Regions from separate parts of the Paenibacillus rhizolycopersici genome, predicted to be linked through region 4. Evidence: riboswitches for the same ligand, from Rfam matches in the RefSeq annotation. Region 4 holds a riboswitch; each other region holds the start of a gene.

Region 1 (4,966 bases), on a different contig from region 4:
ATGACGAGGTCTCCTTTGCGCAGCTCGGTCGAAGGAACTTGCTTCACTTGCTGGCCCACGAGTTTATTGGCCGTGATTTCTTTCTTCGTTTGTTTAAGCGAATCCGCTTGTGCCTTGCCGCGCCCCTCCGCGAGAGCCTCCGCGAAATTCGCGAACAGCACGGTCACGAGCAAAATCAGCGATACCGTCAAATTGAACCCGCGCGACACCCCGCCACCGAAGGCATCGGGCACAAATATCAATATCAACGTGATGAGAAATCCGAGTTCGACCACGAACATGATCGGGTTACGGACCATCAGCCTTGGATCCAGCTTCATAAACGATTCCTTGACCGCATGACTGACGATCGTGCGAGATAACATCGTTTTCTTGTTACGCATGTCCGTTCCACTCCTTCTTTCTTTCAACCTATGGCAGTAAAGTCAGATGCTCGGCGATCGGCCCCAATACGAGAGCCGGGAAGTAAGTCAACGCGCCGACGAGGATCACAATGATGAGAAAGACACCGCCGAACAGAGCCGTATCCGTACGGAACGTGCCGCTCGTGACGGGTACCGATTTCTTGGCGGCCAAGGAGCCCGCCACCGCCAGCAAGACGACGATCGAGAAATAGCGGCCCAAGAACATCACGACGCCCGTGGCGATGTTCCAGAACGGCGTATTATCGCCAAGCCCTTCGAAACCCGAGCCGTTGTTGTTCGCGGACGAAGTAAATTCATACATCGCTTGCGTTAAGCCGTGGAAACCGGAATTGGATATCGTATCCGGGTAAGCCAACAAAGCCAGAGCGGTGGGTGCCAGTATCAGGAACGGGGTAACCAGCAAATTAACGGCGATCAGCTTCATCTCTTTGCCTTCGAGCTTCTTGCCGAGAAATTCCGGCGTGCGCCCAACCATCAGACCGGACAAGAACACCGCAATCATCGCATACATCAACACGTTCATGATTCCGACGCCCGCTCCGCCGAAGACCGTATTCAGCATCATGTTCGCCAGCGGAACCAGCCCGCCGATCGGCGTCAGCGTATCGTGCATCGTATTGACCGCTCCCGTCTCCGTCGCGGTTGTGACCGTCGCGAACAAGGCCGACTGGGCTAGGCCAAAACGAACCTCCTTGCCCTCCATGCTGCCTTGGCCATGCGCGATGCCAAGGGCGTTGAATGCCGGATTGCCGGCGCTTTCGGCCGAAAGCAATACGCCAAGCATGACGATGAACATCATCAGCATCGATACGAACAACACCCGGCCTTGTTTGGCATTCCCGACCATTTTCCCATAAGCGAAAGGAAGGGAAGTCCCGATCAGCATCATCAATAGGATTTGCAGCATATTGCTGAATCCCCCCGGATTTTCAAACGGATGGGCCGAGTTCACGCCCACGAATCCGCCGCCGTTGTTGCCGAACTGCTTAATCGACAAGAACGAGGCAATCGGCCCCCGGGCGATAGGTTGCTCTGTCCCCTGAAGGGTATGGGCGATCGCCGTTGATGCCATAGTTTGCGGTACGCCCAACGCTACGAATATTAAAGCCGAAATGAACGATACCGGCAGCAGAACCCGGGTGATCGCACGAACCAGATCCACGAAGAAACTGCCGATCGGTTTGCCGGCCAAGCCGCGAATAAATGCCATCGCCGCGGCGACGCCGGTCGCCGTCGAAGTGAACATCATGAATACGATCCCGATCATCTGCGAAAGGTAAGACAGTCCGCTTTCCCCGCTGTAATGCTGCAGATCCGTATTGGTCATGAAGGCAATCACCGTATTGAAGGCGAGCGTCGGCTCCATGTTTGAAACCCCGCTCGGATTCAGCGGCAGGAACCCTTGCAGCCGAAAAATCAGATAGACGATAAGCATCATCGCCAAATTGCTCAGCACCGCGGATAAAGCATACTTCTTCCAGGACTGATTCTCCTGACGGATGCCGCTGGCATGGAATATTACTCTTTCAATAGGTCCGAACCACCGGTCCAGACCGTTCTTTTCATAGTCAAACGCTTTGGCCAAGTATAGACCGGCCGGTCTGGCGACGATTACCGCGAGGCCCAAAGTAACGAGTATGGCAATCCAACTGTAGATAGTCACGTCTTATCCCTCCGAAAGGCAAATGTTAAAACTTCTCCGGGTTCAGCAGCGCATACCCCAAATAAACAAAAACCGCCACGATTAAGATGCCAAGTCCCCACATCATCGCTGATCTCCACCCTCCGAAATCGCTTTGGAAGCCCAAGTTGCCAGACCTGCCATCATGCAAACCATGACGATAATTAAGCCGATCATGAAAATGTCCATCATCGTCGATCGGATCCTCCTTTACTCATTGTGCAGAATAAACGATACGTCTTTTCCCTTCGTATAAATCACATAGTTAGCGCCAAGCTTTTTATAAACCGCGCCAGGATGCATCTTTTGCGTAATGACATAAATCGGCTTCGACGTCCATGGACGGCAGAATTGCAAATATCGGCAGGTTAGTGTCAGAGATTCTTCGAAGATATACACCGTCCCGATGGGGATATCAGGTACGACCTTGTTTTTGCGTTTAGTAGTATCCACTAGAATGACGTGCTCTATCCCACGGTCTATCGCCTCCTGGCGGCTTCTATCATTGTTGACCATCAGTGCAAACGGGATTTCGCGGTACTTCATCGTTCTGATGAAATCTACCGCCAATGGATTCGTAAGCGTCACCAGCGCGTATTCAAAAGTGCCCACTTCTTGTATTCCTCCTGATTCAGAAATTAGGCATCAAAAAAGAAGCCTGGGAAGAGGGAATCTTCGCGGGCTTCCAGCATGAATGTATTCTATGCTTTAGGAATCGCGCTATAAGGTTTCCTCTCTCGTCTGCACTTACGAGGTTAGCTGACGGGCTCGGGCGCGAGAGACGCCCTACCTCGCGATACGCAACTATCGCCAGGATTCGCCCCATAGGCGGTAAGCGCGACCTGCGCTCCGCCCGAATGGGTCCCCCGTTCCTTCGCATCGGAAGGATTCAGTGTGATGCAAATAGATTGTTAATTTTCTTCTTAATTGTTAATGTAACACTTTCTTCCCTTTCATGAATGGGCATAAGAAAACCACAGAGGATATCCCTGCGGCTCGCCATGACAAGTCCATCATCCTCTCTCCCTACGCTGACGAGGTTAGCTGTCGGATTCGGGCGGTGAGAGTCGCCCTACCCCTGCGGCATAGGCTTGCCGCAGGGGATTCACCCCGGACCGTTCCGCCGACTCTCACATCGGCAGCGATCATTGGTTCCCCCGTTTTCCTGATCGGAAATTAAGCGATACTGATTGTTTTATTGGAATCATTTCATGAGTCGAATATTACGCTTGCGCTTGTTCTTTGTAAAGCTAGACCAAACGCAAATTTGAGATAAAAAACCTTATAATTTCGTCATTTTTAGCGTTTTCAAGGGATAAAAAACGTCTTTCTCTACGATTACCTCTACCGCAGACCCTTACTTGAAATCCGGCTAGGACTTGTCCTCCGCCCCTTTCTTTGCTACGATTTTGCGCAGATAAACTAAGCTTGAACAACGAGGAGGAGATTACATGAAACAAACGAACGCATCCGGCCTGATGCCGCTGCCGCTAAACCTGAACTTGCCGAATGGGAACCAGATGCCGGTCCATGCGGTTCTGTTATGGGGGACCGATCATCTCGTCCTCGTTGACACCGGGGTTCCCGGTCAATTGGACGTGATCCGCAAAGGGTTGGAGCAAGGAGGGTTCTCCCTGGAACAGTTGACGCATGTGATCATCACGCATCAAGACAGGGATCATATCGGTAGCTTGCCGGAGCTGGTCCAGGCGAAGGCGGGGAAGTTGGAAGTATTGGCCCATGAAACGGGGATTCCTTACCTGGCATGGGAAATTCCGCTGATTAAAAGCGGAATCACCGCCGAACCGGTCGTAGTGGATACGGCGCTTCACGATGGCGACGAGCTGCCATTTGGCGGTGGCCTGCGGGTATTGCATACCCCGGGGCACACGCCGGATCATATCAGCTTATATCATGCTTCCAGCAAAACGTTGATCAGCGGGGACGTGCTCGTCTCGAGCGGCGGCAAGGTGTTGCCGCCCGATCCGAAGTTCACACCGGATTACGCCCAGGCCCTTCTATCGGTCGAAAAATTGGCCGCCCTGGATGTGGAAACGGTAATTACCTACCATGGCGGCGTATGTACCGGGGCGATCAAGGAACGGCTGAAGGAAATCGCTGCGGGGAAATAAGCATAGCAGTCCCGGCCAGCCGGTTAAATATCGCCTACCGGCGTAAATCCGCCCAGCCAATTTAATTCGCTGTCTTCCATGAATCGCGAGGGCCAGCTTCGTCCATCCTCACCCCAATCGGCGAACGTGCGGACCGACTGGTAAAACGCTTCGATATGCTCGGCCGTTGGTTCCTGCAGCATCCGTTCGATCAGCGGCAGGAAGCCTTCGGGCCGATCCGGAGCTTGTTCCAGAACATTAAGAAACCACTTATGGTACGGATACAGCATTTCATTATGCGCCAAGATCAGTCTTCCGCCGAACAAAACCAAATTATTGACGGCATGTCGCAATAGATAGAGGTTGTCATGCTTGAAGGCTTCGGCGGAATACCATTTCCACGCTTCGAACTGGGCCAAGAAACGGGAGATATTCTCCTGCTTACGTTCTGCCGGATAGCGAACGATATCTGCCAGCAGTTCCTCCACTCCCGTGATGTTTGAAAAAGCGAGGATCGCCCCTTCAAATGCAAAACGGGCCGGCTCGCTCCCTTTCTCGGCCACCTGCTTCATGAATCCGCAAGAGATATATTTTCCGTCCACGTAACCGGACTCATAGTCCGTCGATTCATTTTCCCAATACGTCGTCTCTCCGGTGCTTACCCGCCGGGCATAATCCTCCTCGGATATCACGATCATCACGTCTACATCCGAGGACGGTTTCGCGAATCCGTGGGCAATCGAACCGGA
Region 2 (4,966 bases), on a different contig from region 4:
TTTATGGTATAGTTCAATATTATTTCTAAATTACAGGGATACATAACTCCGAGAACCGTTATGAAGTCTAGCAAGTTACTAATACTTTATAATTCGACATTTTGGAAATCGTTAATTTGACAAACATCGACATCATTCGACATAACCCGTCGTCATCAGTCAGAATTCCGCTTTTGGTCTCGCATTTATGAAAAAAAAGGAGTGTTGACCCATGCATCGTCGGCTTAGCGAAGAGAAAGTGTTCAAAGATCCCGTACATAATTATATTCATGTACAGGACGAAGTGATCTGGTCGCTCATAAATACGCCGGAGTTTCAACGCCTTCGTCGGATCCGTCAGCTAGGCACGTCTTATTTGACGTTTCATGGCGCCGAGCACAGCCGATTCTCGCATTCGCTTGGCGTTTATGAGATTACCCGCCGAATCATTTCGCAGTTTGAACGGAGCGGGTACGCCGATTGGCCTCAAGGAGATAAATTGGTGGCATTGTGCGCGGCGTTGCTTCACGATTTGGGACACGGGCCGTTCTCCCATTCTATAGAAGAAGCATTCCAGATGCATCACGAAGATTGGACATGTAAAATTTTGCTGGGCGATACGGAAGTTAGTGCCATTTTGCGCGAGGTTGCCCCGGATTTTCCGGAGAAAGTGGCTGCCGTGATCCGCAAGGATTACGAGAATCCGATTGTGGTCAATTTAGTCTCGAGCCCCCTCGATGCGGATCGAATGGATTATTTGCTGAGGGATGCGTATTTTACCGGTGTGAACTACGGTACGATTGATATGGACCGGATTCTGCGGATGCTTCGACCTTTTCAGGGGCGGGTGGTCGTAAAGGAATCAGGCATGCACGCGGTGGAAGACTATTTGATGTCCAGGTATCAGATGTATTGGCAGATTTATTTTCACCCGGTAACGCGGAGCTCGGAGATTATTCTCCGGCAAATTTTGCGCCGAGCTAAGGAATTGTACCAGAACGGGTATTCCTTTGGTTTCCTGCCGCATCCGCTTCCGGATCTATTTGAAGGTAACATCGGGGTCGCTGACTATTTGCAGTTGGACGAAGCTTTGATGCAAACGGCGTTCATGCAGTGGACGAGGGAGTCAGATGAGTTATTACGCGATTTGTGCTCCCGGTTTTTGAATCGCAAATTGTATAAATATGTAGAATTGGACACACCAGAGCTGGAAATGCTGGAGGAGATTCGGGAGTCCTTTACGCGCGTCGGACTGCATCCCGAATATGACATGGAAATTGATTTTCCGACCGATCTGCCGTATGATGTGTTCCGTCCGGATGAGGGGTTCCGTCAGAAGCAAATCTTGCTCTTGGACCGTCAGGAACGGGTACGGGAAATTTCTGAAGTGTCGGATATCGTTCGGTCGATTAGCGGATTACATCGAGGCAAAACGCATTTGTACTATCCGGATAATAAATTGTGTGCTGTAATGGATCGGTTGCCCCAGAAGGTAGCCCGCATATTCGAGCAACGGAATTAGGAGGATGACGATTCGAGATGTTATTTGATACGCATACGCATTTGGATGCTCCCCAATTTGACGAGGATCGCGAGGAAGTGATTGCACGCGCCGTGGAGCAAGGGGTCACAAGGATGATCAACATCGGATTTAACCGGGAAACCATCCCGTCGACCATGAAATTGGCGGAGTCGTATGACTTCATTTATGCGGCTGTTGGCTGGCATCCGCAGGATGCCATTACGATGCAAGAAGGGGATTTGGACTGGATCGCTGAATTATGTAAACATGACAAAGTCGTAGCGATCGGTGAAATCGGGCTGGACTATTACTGGGACACGTCCCCAAAAGAAGTGCAGCATGACGTATTCCGCAAACAAATTGGACTAGCTCGCAGTCTGGGGATGCCGATTTCCATCCATAATCGCGATGCCCATGAGGATGTGGTCCGCATTCTCCGCGAGGAGAAAGCAAACGAGGTTGGGGGTGTCATGCACTCGTTCTCTGGTAGTTGGGAAATTGCCAAAATGTGTCTGGATTTGGGATTTCATTTGTCGTTTGGCGGACCGATTACGTTTAAAAATGCAAAACAGCCCAAAGAAGTGCTGACCAAGACGCCAATGGATCGTTTATTAATCGAAACGGATTCCCCTTATTTAACACCACACCCATATCGTGGAAAGAGAAATGAGTCTGCGCATGTCCGCCTGGTTGCGGAAATGGCTGCCGAGCTCAAAGGGGTTACTTTTGAGGAAATCGCCGAAATTACGACCCGAAATGCAATGGAACGATTTGGAATCTCGAGGATTTAAGAGTAAATCGGATGAAAAAAAGAGGATTTCGGAAAGATTAATGCTTTTTAACCGTTAAAACCGAGATCATTACATTTTTTTAACCATTTTTTTAAAAAAACGTGGTTGATTCGTCCTTTACAACATGCATCGAAACAGGATAGAATTTTTTCAGTATCGATTTAGTGCGTTCTGGATGGACAAATTGAACGATACTTGGTTCCATGAACCAGTCTCGCTGAATCTCCTTCACGGAGAACGGGGGAACCGATACAGGCAGCGGTTGGCGGCAAGCCTCTCGCGTCGGTATTTGATTTCTTTCCAGGGTCTATGGGGTGAATTCGAGGTCATTGCGCCATGAGCGAATGAACTGAGAAAGGGCGGCTCTCTTTCGCCCGAACCCGACAGCTAACCTCGTAAGCGTATAAGAGAGGTCACTCGTGCAGCTATTACACCAAGACATTCAGGAAGCCACGAAGGAGTTCCTCTAACTCTTTCTTTGGGCTTCTTTTGTTTTGAATAAAAGTAATAGGGTCATCATACTGTTGGTAAACAGGAGGTGACGTACGCAAGAAGACTGGATCAGGATGCAAAAGTAACTGTAGTCACGTCAATCGTTATCATGCATCGACCTAGACGGCGGGACTATGAAGGAGGACGGAAGAAATGGGCATTTTCCGCAAAGAGGAGACCCATGAATCACGCTCATCCAGCATGTCTTACGCAATGCGATGGAAGCATGAGAATTTACGTCAGATTGCGCTCGTCGGCGTTCTGACCATCGCGGTATTCATCATCATCCTAATCTGGCTGTTTGGCCAGGCACATAAAGAAGTGTCCCTGATTGTGGACGGCAGCGTCCAATCGGTGGAGACGAATAAATCCAGCGTAGCCCATCTGCTGGAGGAGCAATCGATTCAACTCAGCGCGAAGGATTCCGTATCACTTCCGCTGGACAGCTCGCTTAAGAACGGTGACCGCATTGTCATCGTACGCGCAAAGCCGGTAAACGTGAGCGTGGACGGCATGAAAAAGGTTCACTTCACAACACAAAGCAAAGTAGAAGGCGTATTGTCCGAGATCGGCGTCACATTGGACCAAGATGACAAGGTCTCACCGACAATGGACAGTAAAGTTACTGCGAACCTGGACGTCAAGATTGTTCGGGTGAGTAAGCAAACGGTGCAGACGAAGGAGACCGTGCCTTTTAGCGTGGTCAAAACGTCGGACGCCAATCTGCTGAAAGGCACGACGAAGGTCGTTCAGCAAGGCAATGCCGGATTGGTCATTCACAACATTGAGAAAACTTACGAGGACGGAAAGTTCGTGACAAAGCGATGGCTCGGCAAAGAGGTCACTAAAAAGGCCCAGCCGAAGGTTGTTGCCGTCGGCACGAAGAAGCCAACCGCCGTTCTGTCGGCCAGCATTAACCGTACCGCAAATGCGGTGAACATTAGCGGGTTGACGACCAAAGGCGGCGTCTCTTTTGAATATAAAAAGATACTTAAAAACGTCACGTTGACCGCCTATTCGGCGGAAGAAGACGGGATTGGCACCCGCACGGCCTCCGGTACCCGCGTGACCGAAGGCAGAACAATCGCGGTTGATAAGGACGTCGTTCCACTCGGTTGGTGGGTATACATCGAGGGGATCGGCTTCCGTAAGGCGGAGGATACCGGCGGGGCTATTGATGGGAACAAGATGGATGTTTATTACGATACCCTGAAGGATGCGAAGAACTTCGGCCGGAAGAAGGGGCGTACCGTTTACGTCATCGGCCCGACGAAGCCGGAATTGAATTAACTCTCGACTCTCTTTGTTTTACAATGCAGAGGGAATGAGATAGTATTAGGATGATGAATAAGACAGTGGATTAGAAGAGGATGTTATCCTCTTCTTTTTGTTATTCTTGCAAGGAAGTTCAAAAAGTCGACTTTTTGAACATCATTAATAACAAAAAAGATAAGCTAGAGCACGAAGGGAAGAATAGATACCATGATCAAAGAGGTCATCGTGGTGGAGGGCCGAGATGACACCGTGGCCATCAAGCGAGCCGTGGAGGCGGATACGATTGAGACCGGCGGTTCGGCCATCGGGGAAGTGACGCTCAAGAAGATCGCTTTGGCTCAGGAGCGCCGAGGGGTCATTATTTTTACTGATCCGGACCATGCCGGGGAGCGGATTCGCAAAATCGTGGCGGCACGGGTTCCGGGCTGCAAGCATGCGTTCCTTCCCGAGGCAGAGGCCACGAAGCGGGGCGACATCGGCGTGGAGAACGCCTCACCGGAGGCGATCCGCACGGCGCTGTCCCGAGTCCGCAGCGAAGCGCCGGGAGTAGAGGCTGCGATCGACTGGGAAGACTTGATGAGTGCGGGGTTAATCGTTCACCCGCAGGCTGCTGCGCGACGGAAAGCGCTAGGTGAGCTGCTAGGCATCGGGTATTGCAACGGGAAGCAATTGTACAAGCGGTTATCGGTGTTCCGTATCACCCGCGAGGAGTTTGCGGCCGCGCTGGCCGAGTTGGAGAGCAAAGGAGTTTAAGGAGCATGAGCATAAGGGAAGAGGTATCCACGCCGCGCCGAACGAAGGAGATCATTCAACGGCACGGTTTTTCGTTTAAAAAAAGCCTGGGACAGAATTTTCTGATCGACCAGAACATTCTCGGGAAGATCGTCGCGGCAGCCGGCCTGGACGA
Region 3 (4,966 bases), on a different contig from region 4:
ATGAGGAAGACGGCTTGAAGGAACTGCACGGAATCGAACCGATTCTTCTGGCGGACAAGGACCGGCTTATTGGATTGGAGGACGTACAGCAACTTGGCGAGGACGTCTCGTGCCTGTTGTTGGAACTGCCCCAGCGCGAGATCGGCGGCCAGTTGCCGCCGTTCGAGGAGCTCGTGGCGATTTCCGAGTTCTGCCGGGAGAAAGACATCAAGCTCCATCTGGACGGAGCCCGGCTGTTCGAAGTTCTTCCCTACTATCAAAAAACCGCGGCGGAAGTGTGCGTCCTGTTCGACAGCGTCTACATCTCCTTCTACAAGGGCATCGGCGGAATCGCCGGAGCCATATTGGCCGGAGAGCCGGAGTTCACAAAGGCATCCAAGGTGTGGAAGAGACGTCACGGCGGTGACCTGATCAGCTTGTATCCGTATTATCTCAGCGCAGATTACTATTATGAGCAGCGCGTTGGGAAAATGGATTTGTATTATCGGCAGGCGCAAGAGCTGGCAGAGTGGTATAACCGATGCCATCAGATGAAGACGGTCCCGGCCGTTCCGGTTTCGAACATGTTCCACGTCCATGCGGATGTCCCCAAGGAACGGCTGGAGCATAGCCTTGTTGAAGTGTACCGGGAAACCGGCGTTGGGTTAACCGCCGTCCTCAAGGAGAAGGCGGATGGAGGCTGTTCCTTCGAGGTGAGTCTCGGAGACCGTTATGGCGAGGTGCCGAAAGACCGGATGCAGTTGACGTTTGAACTGCTCGATCAGAAGCTGAGAGGAGAATCGCTTTGAACCGAAAAGTTATTTTTCTAACGACCGACAGCTTCGGGGACGGTGACCGGGAACTGGGGATGCAGCTGTTGGAAACGTTCCTAACGTTGTTGAAGCAGCGGGAACAGGAGCAGCTTCCGGCGGCAGTATTTTGTGTAAATCGGGGTGTTCTTGCCCTAACGGAGCAGTCGTTTGCTTCGTTGCACCTGAAGGAGCTGGCGAGTCGCGGTGTGCCGGTATTGGCTTGTGGGACCTGCGTTAACTATTACGGCATCCAGGATCAACTCGCAGCTGGCGAGGTGTCCAGTATGGGGCGTTTTATGGAACTGGCTGCGCAATATGAGGTCTTGACGCTGGCTTGATCTCGGCCGAAGAAATCATCAAAGAAACACCGTAAGAATTACGGCATTTGCCGTTTTCTTACGGTGTTTTTTGTTGATCCGGGCTTTGAATTTCCTGTAAGTATTCGTCAAGCCGGTTAAACCGCTCTTCCCATAAGTTTCGGAACGAGGCGATCCACTCGTCCAGCTCCTGCAGGGGTTCCGGCCGAAGCCGGTAAATCCGGCGATTCGCAACAGGTTGAACCTCGACGATGCGGGCTTCATTCAGCACCTTGAGATGCTTCGATACCTGCGGCTGCCGGACTTGGAGCCGATCCGCGATTTCTCCTACGGTTAGTGGACCGTATCGCAGCAGTTCAACCATTTTCAGTCGATGGGGTTCGGCAAGCGCGCTCAAAGTTGCAGTATTCATCGGTCTCACTTCCTTATTTCGAGTATACCTTATTTGGTCGCAAATATTCCAGTAGGGGAATATGAATAATTCACATCACTGTCGACCATCGTCTTATTTCCTCGTAAATTCAAGTCCGTACGAAATAATTAGCGTAGAAGAGCGATGTATACGCGTACCTCGACAATGCGGATCGCATTTCGTTGCCAATCCGCCTTAAACTCATCTTTACACTTTTTAGGGCGGGGAGTATGATTCATCAGTGGTAATTTTTATATGGCAAATACCTGATCGCTGAATTCTTTATTCAGTAAGAAACGGGGGAACCAACCGAAACGGGTCGTGAGGCTTCGTTTCTGGGGTGAATCGCTTGTTTTGGCTATCCTGGCCATGAGCGTAGGGCTGCTTTCGTGCCCGAATCCGTCAGCTAACTCCGTAAGCGTCCGAAAGAGGGAATTGTCGCGGATATTCGCTTGAGTTTCAAATAAAGCGGCCGCGGGAAGGTCCAACTTTCCTGCGGCCTTTTTGTGTTGTTCTCTGCGGGAATGGGGAGCCTATAGAACCACGAATGGTTAGAGATATAAGGTTATTTAAGGGATGAAGAGAGGAAATCACCATGGTGAACAAAATTAAGCGAGTACTGATCGGCAGACCGATGAAAAGTACCGAAATTGAAGGGGAGAAACTGAGCAAGCTCAAGGCGTTGGCAGTACTGTCCTCGGACGCTTTATCGTCTGTGGCTTACGGGACGGAGCAAATTCTGATCGTCTTGATGGCGGCGGGATTTTCGGCCGTCTGGTATTCCATCCCGATCTCGTTTGCGGTTCTGGGGCTTTTACTTATTCTGATTTTGTCGTATCGGCAAACGATTTACTCCTACCCCGCCGGGGGCGGGGCGTATATCGTGGCGATGGATAACCTTGGGCGATCGACAGGTTTGCTGGCCGGCGGCTCGCTCCTGGTCGATTATGTTCTGACGGTGGCGGTCAGCTCGTCGGCGGGAACGGATGCCATTACATCCGCTTTCCCGGCGCTGCATGATCAACGGGTGTTGATTGCGCTGCTAATGATCACCTTGTTAACGCTGATGAATCTTCGAGGGGTAACGGAGTCAGCATCCGTATTGGCTATTCCGGTATATCTGTTTGTCGCGTCCATCTTTGTTCTGATCCTGTCGGGGTTGTTTAAATATTTGACCGGTGGAATTCACGCGAGCGTGCCAGAGATGGGGACGGCGGTTTCCGATATAAGTCTGTTCCTGCTGCTCAAGGCGTTCAGTTCCGGCTGTTCGGCCTTAACCGGGGTAGAGGCGGTATCCAACGCCATCCCGAACTTCAAGCAGCCGGCGGAACGTAATGCTGCAGCTACGCTGGTGATGATGGGTGTCATTCTCTGCACCATGTTTATCGGAATCAGTGCGCTGGCCTATTGGTACGGTATCGCTCCTGATCCGAAAGCAACCGTTGTCTCACAGATTGCCGAGTCGACCTTCGGCCGGGGCGCGTTATACTACGTCATCCAGGCGATTACAGCGCTGATCCTGTTCCTGGCCGCCAACACGGCTTACTCAGCCTTTCCCTTGCTGGCGTTTATGCTGGCCAAAGACAAGTACATGCCGCATGCGTTTATGGTGCGCGGGGACCGGCTCGGTTTTTCGAACGGAATTATTTTCCTTGGCGTGGCTTCGGCGTTGCTGGTTCTCGGGTTCCATGGCAACACGGAGAGCTTGATTCCGTTATACGCGGTTGGCGTATTTATTCCGTTCACCTTGTCGCAGCTCGGGATGATGATTCGATGGCTAAAGCTGAAGCCGCAAGGATGGGTGTTCCGGTTTGTCATCAATACGATTGGGATGCTGACAACGCTGGGGATTACGCTGATCTTCATCATCACCAAATTTTCGCATATATGGGTCGTATTTATCTTCTTACCGCTGGTGATGTTTATCTTTTACCAAATTCATCGTCATTATTTAAATATTGCCGACCAGCTTCGAATCCAGATGGATACGGAAAAACCTTGCATCAAAGGCAGCACTATCGTCGTGCCGGTTGCGGGCGTTACTCGCGTCGTGATGAACTCGTTGAGCTACGCCAAATCGCTGACGGACAACGTTGTCGCCGTGTATGTCGGGTTTGATGACGAAGAAATTGACCGCATGGAGAAGAAGTGGAAGGAATGGAACCCCGGGGTTCGGTTAATCACGCTCCGTTCCAGCTTCCGCAGCATCATCCGGCCCATCATGAAGTTCATCGATACGGTGGAATGGAAAACTGCAGAGACCGACCATATTACCGTCCTAATTCCGCAGTTTATTACCCGGCACTGGTGGCAGAATATTTTGCATAACCAATCGAGCCTTTTGCTTCGGGCCTATTTATTCAATAAAAAGGACATTGTCATTGCAACCGTTCCTTACCATCTGCAAAAATAATTCGTTTCGCCGGCTTGACGCATACTAACCTAAACGTTACCTAAGGAGGTTTCAAGGTGCTGCGGACAAAAATCATTTGCACGTTAGGCCCCGCCTGCGACTCGGTTTCCGTGCTGAAGGAAATGATTCAGGGCGGGATGACGGTCGGCCGACTGAATATGGCCCACGGGGAGCTGGAGGAGCATGTGGCCCGCATACAGCGGGTGCGGCAAGCCGCGCAAGAACTGCATAGCTTTGTACCGATTATGATGGATATCAAGGGGCCAGAGGTGCGCATCGGGAAATTGCGGGAACCATTCTGCGAGCTGATTGCCGGAGAAGAGATGGTGCTTACAACAGAGCCGCTAGACGGAGACGCCGCGAAAATCTCGGTCAACTATCCCGAAATGCCGCAGGTTGTGCAAGCGAATGATCGAATCCTGATCGATGACGGGTTGATCGAGCTGCGCGTCATATCGGCCGAGGGGGCTGAAGTCCGTTGCCGCATCATCAGCGGCGGGAAGCTCAAGCCGAACAAAGGCGTCAATCTGCCTGGGATCAAAACTACGCTGCCTGGCGTGACAGAGCGAGACATTCGGCATATTCATTTTGGCCTGGAGAACGGGGTGGAGATGATCGCCGTATCGTTTGTTCGCAAAGGTGACGATATCCGTGAAGTTCGGCGGATTTTGCAGGAGAATAATGGAGGACACGTCCAGATCATCTCCAAAATCGAAAATGAGGAAGGCGTGCAAGATCTGGAGGATATCATCGAGGCTTCGGATGGAATCATGATTGCGCGCGGCGATCTTGGGGTAGAAATTCCGGTTGAGGAAGTGCCGATGCTGCAGAAAGAAATGATCGACAAGTGTAATCTGGCAGGCAAACCGGTTATCGTCGCCACGCATATGCTGGAGTCGATGCAGGTGAATCCAAGGCCGACGCGCGCGGAAGTCAGTGATGTTTACAACGCCGTGATGCAGGGAGCCGACGTCGTCATGTTGTCTGGCGAGTCTGCCGCAGGGAAATATCCGGTAGAAGCGGTGCGAACCAT
Region 4 (4,966 bases):
CCCGTGAAGCGGACAAAGATAAATTCAACACGATGGAATCGCTGGAGGGCGCTAAAATCGGCGTTCAGCAAGGTTCTATTCAAGAAGATATGGCTAAAGAAATCCCGAACGCTCAATTGACTTCGCTGGGTAAAATCAACGATATCATTATGCAGCTAAACACAAACCGTGTTGATGCAGCCATTCTGGAAGGACCGGTTGCTGAATCGTTCGTGAAGAACGTGAAAGGCCTGGTGATCACGGATGCCAAACCGGTGACTGAAGATGATGGTTACGTGATCGGCATCAAGAAAGGCAACCAGGAGCTGTTGGATCAAGTGAATACAACGCTCGATCGCTTGATTAGCGCTGGCAGCATCGATCAATTCGTTGCCGAAGCGAGCGCGCTGGCCGAGAAATAATCACGGTATCCATCTGCAGAAAATAGCGAAGCCATTTCGCTATTTTCTGTTTTTTTGCGTAAGGGTTTGAGGTAAAGGAGGAGGAAGAAAGGCGTTATGGACTTAATATCGATGTTTATGGAATACCGCAGTTACTTCTTGGCAGGTGTCCAGTATACGCTGCTCTTGGCAGCAATAAGCGTATTTTGCGGCTTTATTCTTGGTTTACTCATCGCGTTGATACGGATGTCGCCTTGGGGAATCGTGCGGTTTCTCGGTCATGCCTGGGTCGAATTTCTGCGCGGCACGCCGATGATGGTTCAGCTCTTGATTATTCACTACGGATTTGCGTTTGTGTTTGACGTGAACTTCACGCCGATACAATCCGGGGCGATTACGTTGTCGATTAACAGTTCCGCCTATCTGGCCGAGATTTTCCGTGCCGGCATTCAAGGCGTCGACCGCGGACAAGGGGAAGCGGCACGTTCCCTGGGGATGACGAAAGGGATGGCCATGCGCCATATCATTATTCCGCAAGCGATCAAATCGGTGCTTCCCGCGATCGGCAATGAATTTATCACCATCATTAAAGAATCGTCGATCGTTTCGATTATCGGTACGGCCGAGCTCATTTATCAAGCGCAATCGGTCGTCACGATCACGTACGACGGGATGACGCCTTATCTGATCATCGCCATCATGTACTTTATTCTGACATTCACGCTGTCCCGTATTTTGAGCGTGTTCGAAAGGAAGTTGAAGACCAGTGATCACCGTTAAAGGCTTGCATAAAAAATTCGGTCAACTGCATATTTTGCGCGGAATCGACCTAGAAATCTCCAAAGGGGAAGTCGTCGTCGTGATCGGTCCCAGCGGATCGGGAAAAAGTACCTTCCTCCGTTGTCTGAATCTGCTCGAGGTTCCGACCGAAGGCGAGATTACGTTTGAAGGCGCGTCGATCACCGGCAAGAGACACGACATTAATAAAACCCGCGAGAAAATGGGGATGGTGTTCCAGCATTTTAACCTGTTTCCGCACAAAACCGTGATCAACAACATTACGCTAGCTCCGATTCGCGTGAGAAAACTCGACAAGAGCAAGGCGGAAGCGATCGCGATGGATCTGCTTCACACCGTGGGCTTGGAAGATAAGCGGGACGTATATCCGGCCCAGTTGTCCGGGGGCCAGAAGCAACGGATTGCGATTGCTCGCGCGCTGGCCATGGAACCGCATGTCATGCTATTTGACGAGCCGACATCGGCGTTGGACCCGGAAATGGTCGGGGAGGTGCTCGATGTCATGAAGAACCTGGCGGAACGGGGCATGACGATGGTTATCGTTACGCACGAGATGGGGTTTGCCCGTGAGGTCGGTGACCGCATCCTGTTTATGGATCAAGGCGTGATCCTCGAGCAGGGAACGCCGCAAGAGGTGTTTGGATCGCCGCGGAATCAGCGGACCAAAGACTTCCTGAGCAAGGTGCTCTAAGAGGTTGTTCAAAATTAGACGCAATAGACCGTCCGAAATGATAGATTCGGGCGGTCCTTTTTTTGCCTTTTTGCTGCCGAACATATGATCTTTTTTAACATTACGTTTACGATTGGACACAAAAATGTAACCCGTCCTATCAAGGTTTTGAGCCATTTGGTGAGAATTACCTGAGCTTCTGGTTACAAAATTGTGATATATTCAATAAGCCGAAACCTTACTTCAAGGTGCGGGGGACGAAAGCTGATAACGAACCAGGGTGAACCGAATTCGTTTCTTGGGGTGAAGCGCGTCAATGGATGCGCCGGGAACGTTCCTTTTTTCCGAATCCGACAACTAACTCCGCAGGCGCAGTAAAAAGGAGGGCAATTCATTGAAAAGTCGTATCTGGTCTAAAATAGCAGCATCGGCGTTGATCGCCGCAAGTTTGACGATTACCCTGCAGACGGCTTCCGTCCATGCAGACGCGGTACATAAAGCCGTGGAGGGAGACACCTTTTATCTTCTTGCCAAACAATACGGCGTGGAATTGAACAAGCTGATCGCCGCAAATCCAACCATTAATCCGCAGAATATATACGGTGGCTTGAACATCACCATTCCGGGGGGCGAAACCCGCGCATTGGCTTTGGCTTCCGCCGCACCGGCTAAACAGGAGGTTGCGCCGGCCGCAACTTCGACGACAGCTGTCGCATCCAAGCTGAAGGTGATGTCTAACGACAACGTCGTTGAGGCTTGGGGAAAAACGTTTACTTACTCGCAAACGATTAATGTGAAAGCCTCGGCATATACCGCGTCGGCAAGCGAAAATGGAAAATGGGGCGCGGTAGACTACTTTGGCAACCCGCTGAAGCTCGGCACCATCGCCGTCGACCCGAAGGTCATCCCGATGGGCACGAAAGTCCTGGTAACCGGACACAGCCATGATGGCTTGCCGGATCAAGCGTTTGTGGCTACAGCCAGCGATCAGGGCGGTGCGATTAAAGGGAACCGCATTGATATCTTTATTCCGGGGAGCACAACTGCCGCGAAAGCATTCGGCTATCAAGACGTTACCCTGTACGTACTGAAATAGGACACGATCACAAGCAAGAGAGCTCCCTCAGACGAGGGAGCTCTTTTGCGTTAGCGATATTTGGTTGTTTGCAGAAGCTCGGCCAGATCGACGAAATGATAACCTTGCGCCTGCAACGTGTCGATAATCTCCGGCAGAGCTTGAATCGTACCGTTCAGATTGGATCCGACACCGCCGCCCGAATGCTGAAGGATAATTGAGCCAGGACCCGCGGTATCAATCACGTTTGATTTAACCTTGTTTTTGTCGATGCCTTTCCAATCTTGCGAATCTACATTCCAATTGACGAGGGTATAGCCGTTTTTCTTTGCCCACTGCACCTGTTCCTCCCTAATCTCCCCATAAGGCGGGCGGATGAGCTTGGGGCGGTAGCCTACGGAATTTTGGATAATCTTCTCCGTACGCAGGATTTCCGTTTGAAATTGTTTGACGGAGCGCTTGCGGAAATTCGGATGACTGAAGGAGTGATTGCCGATGAGATGCCCCTCTTGATGGATCCGTTGCATCAACTTGGGAAATTTCTTAGCCCGTACTCCGACCACGAAGAAGGTTGCCTTGATCCCTTTACGATGAAGCACATCGAGAATTTGCGGCGTAAATCGAGGATCAGGACCGTCATCGAAGGTTAGGGCGATCTGTTTCACTTCCGGACCTCGGAATTTGAAGGTCTCCGAATATTTGCGTCGCAGCTCGCTTAGATCTACTGGTTTGGCGTCCACAGGTGCCGCCTTGTTCTCTTTCAGATCTCCTTTATCCGACTGACTCCTTGTTTCATGAACAACTGAGGAGGCATGAACAGTCTGAAGCCCGGAGCCGCTGTACATAAACAGAGAAGCGGCCATGCACAAGAATAGTGCTCTCTTAAGCTGGATAAGCAAGGTTAGTCCTCCTTCATTCCCATACTGTACCTAAGATGTAGTATTCCCTAACTGTTGCAGAAAATGAATGAAAACGATAAAAAAACAGCGGTTATGGAAACCAATATGCGGTTGTGAGATAAATCACAGACGTTCTTGGCGAAAAATTGCATCCTTTGATGAAGCATAAATGAGAGGGATGTGATAGATTCGTGGCAACTGTAGTGGCCAACCAAGAAGTCGCGCATGGGGTGTTCAAGCTCACAGTGCAAGGGAAGTTCACGGGGAAAATGGGGCAATTTTATATGCTGCGCGCCGGGGATCAATATCCTTTGCTCTCCCGTCCGATTAGCATCTTTGATCTCAAAGAGGACCAAATCGAGTTCCTGGTTCTGGTTGCGGGGGAAGGAACCGCACGTTTATCCGGACTGAAGCCTGGGGATTCATTAACACTGGACGGTCCGTTTGGCAACGGATTTCCGCCCTTGGAGGGAAAGACGGCTTTCGTAGGCGGCGGAATCGGCATCGCCCCATTTTATTACGCACTGCGTGAAGCGCCGGAGGCCGACGTATACCTCGGCTACAGCCGCGAGTCCTATATGGTCGAAGAGTTTCAAGCTGCATCCCGTGGCAGAGTCACGGTTGACGTGGGCGGCTCGATATTAGATCGGGTAGATTTTCGGAACTATAATACGGTGATCGCCTGCGGGCCTCATCCGATGCTGCATGCGGTCCAGCGCAAACAAGCACAAAGCGGCGGCCAAACCAAGGTCTACGTTTCCTTGGAGAATCGTATGGCCTGTGGCATCGGCGCTTGCCTTGTATGCAGCGTGCAATGCAAAGACGGACGGAAGAAGGCCTGTGCAGACGGGCCGGTATTTTTAGCGGAGGAGGTCGTGTTCGCATGACTCGATTAACGTGCAGCCTCGCGGGGGTTTCTTTTAAGAATCCGGTCGTCATGGCCTCCGGGACGTTTGGTTTTGGCAAAGAGTATGGGGCAATTTACGATATTAACAAGATGGGCGGATTGTCTGGCAAAGGGCTAACGTTACATCCGAAGGCCGGGAATGACGGGATTCGCGTTGCGGAAACGGCGTCCGGGATGCTGAATAGCGTTGGCCTGGAGAATCCGGGAGTCGCCGCCTTCCTGCGCGAAGAATGCCCG

What was found. A riboswitch is a leader RNA that binds a small molecule or an ion and turns the genes downstream of it on or off. The one in region 4 is predicted to bind cyclic di-AMP.
Region 1: linked by a shared signal. The riboswitch ahead of IM700_RS10315 (hypothetical protein) and the one ahead of IM700_RS11995 (3D domain-containing protein) in region 4 are both predicted to bind cyclic di-AMP.
Region 2: linked by a shared signal. The riboswitch ahead of IM700_RS21005 (3D domain-containing protein) and the one ahead of IM700_RS11995 (3D domain-containing protein) in region 4 are both predicted to bind cyclic di-AMP.
Region 3: linked by a shared signal. The riboswitch ahead of IM700_RS03680 (APC family permease) and the one ahead of IM700_RS11995 (3D domain-containing protein) in region 4 are both predicted to bind cyclic di-AMP.

Annotation. Positions count from the first base shown of each region.
Region 1 is NZ_JADCNN020000007.1:180,493-185,458, reverse strand. Features, by position in the region: gene kdpB (potassium-transporting ATPase subunit KdpB) at 1-383, opposite strand, end outside; gene kdpA (potassium-transporting ATPase subunit KdpA) at 412-2,082, opposite strand; gene kdpF (K(+)-transporting ATPase subunit F) at 2,114-2,191, opposite strand; gene IM700_RS10315 (hypothetical protein) at 2,317-2,718, opposite strand; cyclic di-AMP (ydaO/yuaA leader) riboswitch at 2,836-3,011, opposite strand; cyclic di-AMP (ydaO/yuaA leader) riboswitch at 3,120-3,299, opposite strand; gene IM700_RS10310 (MBL fold metallo-hydrolase) at 3,558-4,238, shown strand; gene IM700_RS10305 (nucleotidyltransferase domain-containing protein) at 4,262-4,966, opposite strand, start outside.
Region 2 is NZ_JADCNN020000029.1:29,813-34,778, reverse strand. Features, by position in the region: gene IM700_RS21015 (HD domain-containing protein) at 212-1,501, shown strand; gene IM700_RS21010 (TatD family hydrolase) at 1,519-2,292, shown strand; cyclic di-AMP (ydaO/yuaA leader) riboswitch at 2,498-2,709, shown strand; gene IM700_RS21005 (3D domain-containing protein) at 2,938-4,074, shown strand; gene rnmV (ribonuclease M5) at 4,267-4,812, shown strand; gene rsmA (16S rRNA (adenine(1518)-N(6)/adenine(1519)-N(6))-dimethyltransferase RsmA) at 4,818-4,966, shown strand, end outside.
Region 3 is NZ_JADCNN020000002.1:333,382-338,347, reverse strand. Features, by position in the region: gene IM700_RS03695 (threonine aldolase family protein) at 1-788, shown strand, start outside; gene IM700_RS03690 (DsrE family protein) at 785-1,129, shown strand; gene IM700_RS03685 (ArsR/SmtB family transcription factor) at 1,188-1,520, opposite strand; cyclic di-AMP (ydaO/yuaA leader) riboswitch at 1,782-1,956, shown strand; gene IM700_RS03680 (APC family permease) at 2,116-3,933, shown strand; gene pyk (pyruvate kinase) at 3,990-4,966, shown strand, end outside.
Region 4 is NZ_JADCNN020000009.1:113,364-118,329, reverse strand. Features, by position in the region: gene IM700_RS12010 (transporter substrate-binding domain-containing protein) at 1-401, shown strand, start outside; gene IM700_RS12005 (amino acid ABC transporter permease) at 498-1,160, shown strand; gene IM700_RS12000 (ATP-binding cassette domain-containing protein) at 1,147-1,869, shown strand; cyclic di-AMP (ydaO/yuaA leader) riboswitch at 2,067-2,235, shown strand; gene IM700_RS11995 (3D domain-containing protein) at 2,243-2,944, shown strand; gene IM700_RS11990 (polysaccharide deacetylase family protein) at 2,995-3,822, opposite strand; gene IM700_RS11985 (dihydroorotate dehydrogenase electron transfer subunit) at 4,014-4,709, shown strand; gene IM700_RS11980 (dihydroorotate dehydrogenase) at 4,706-4,966, shown strand, end outside.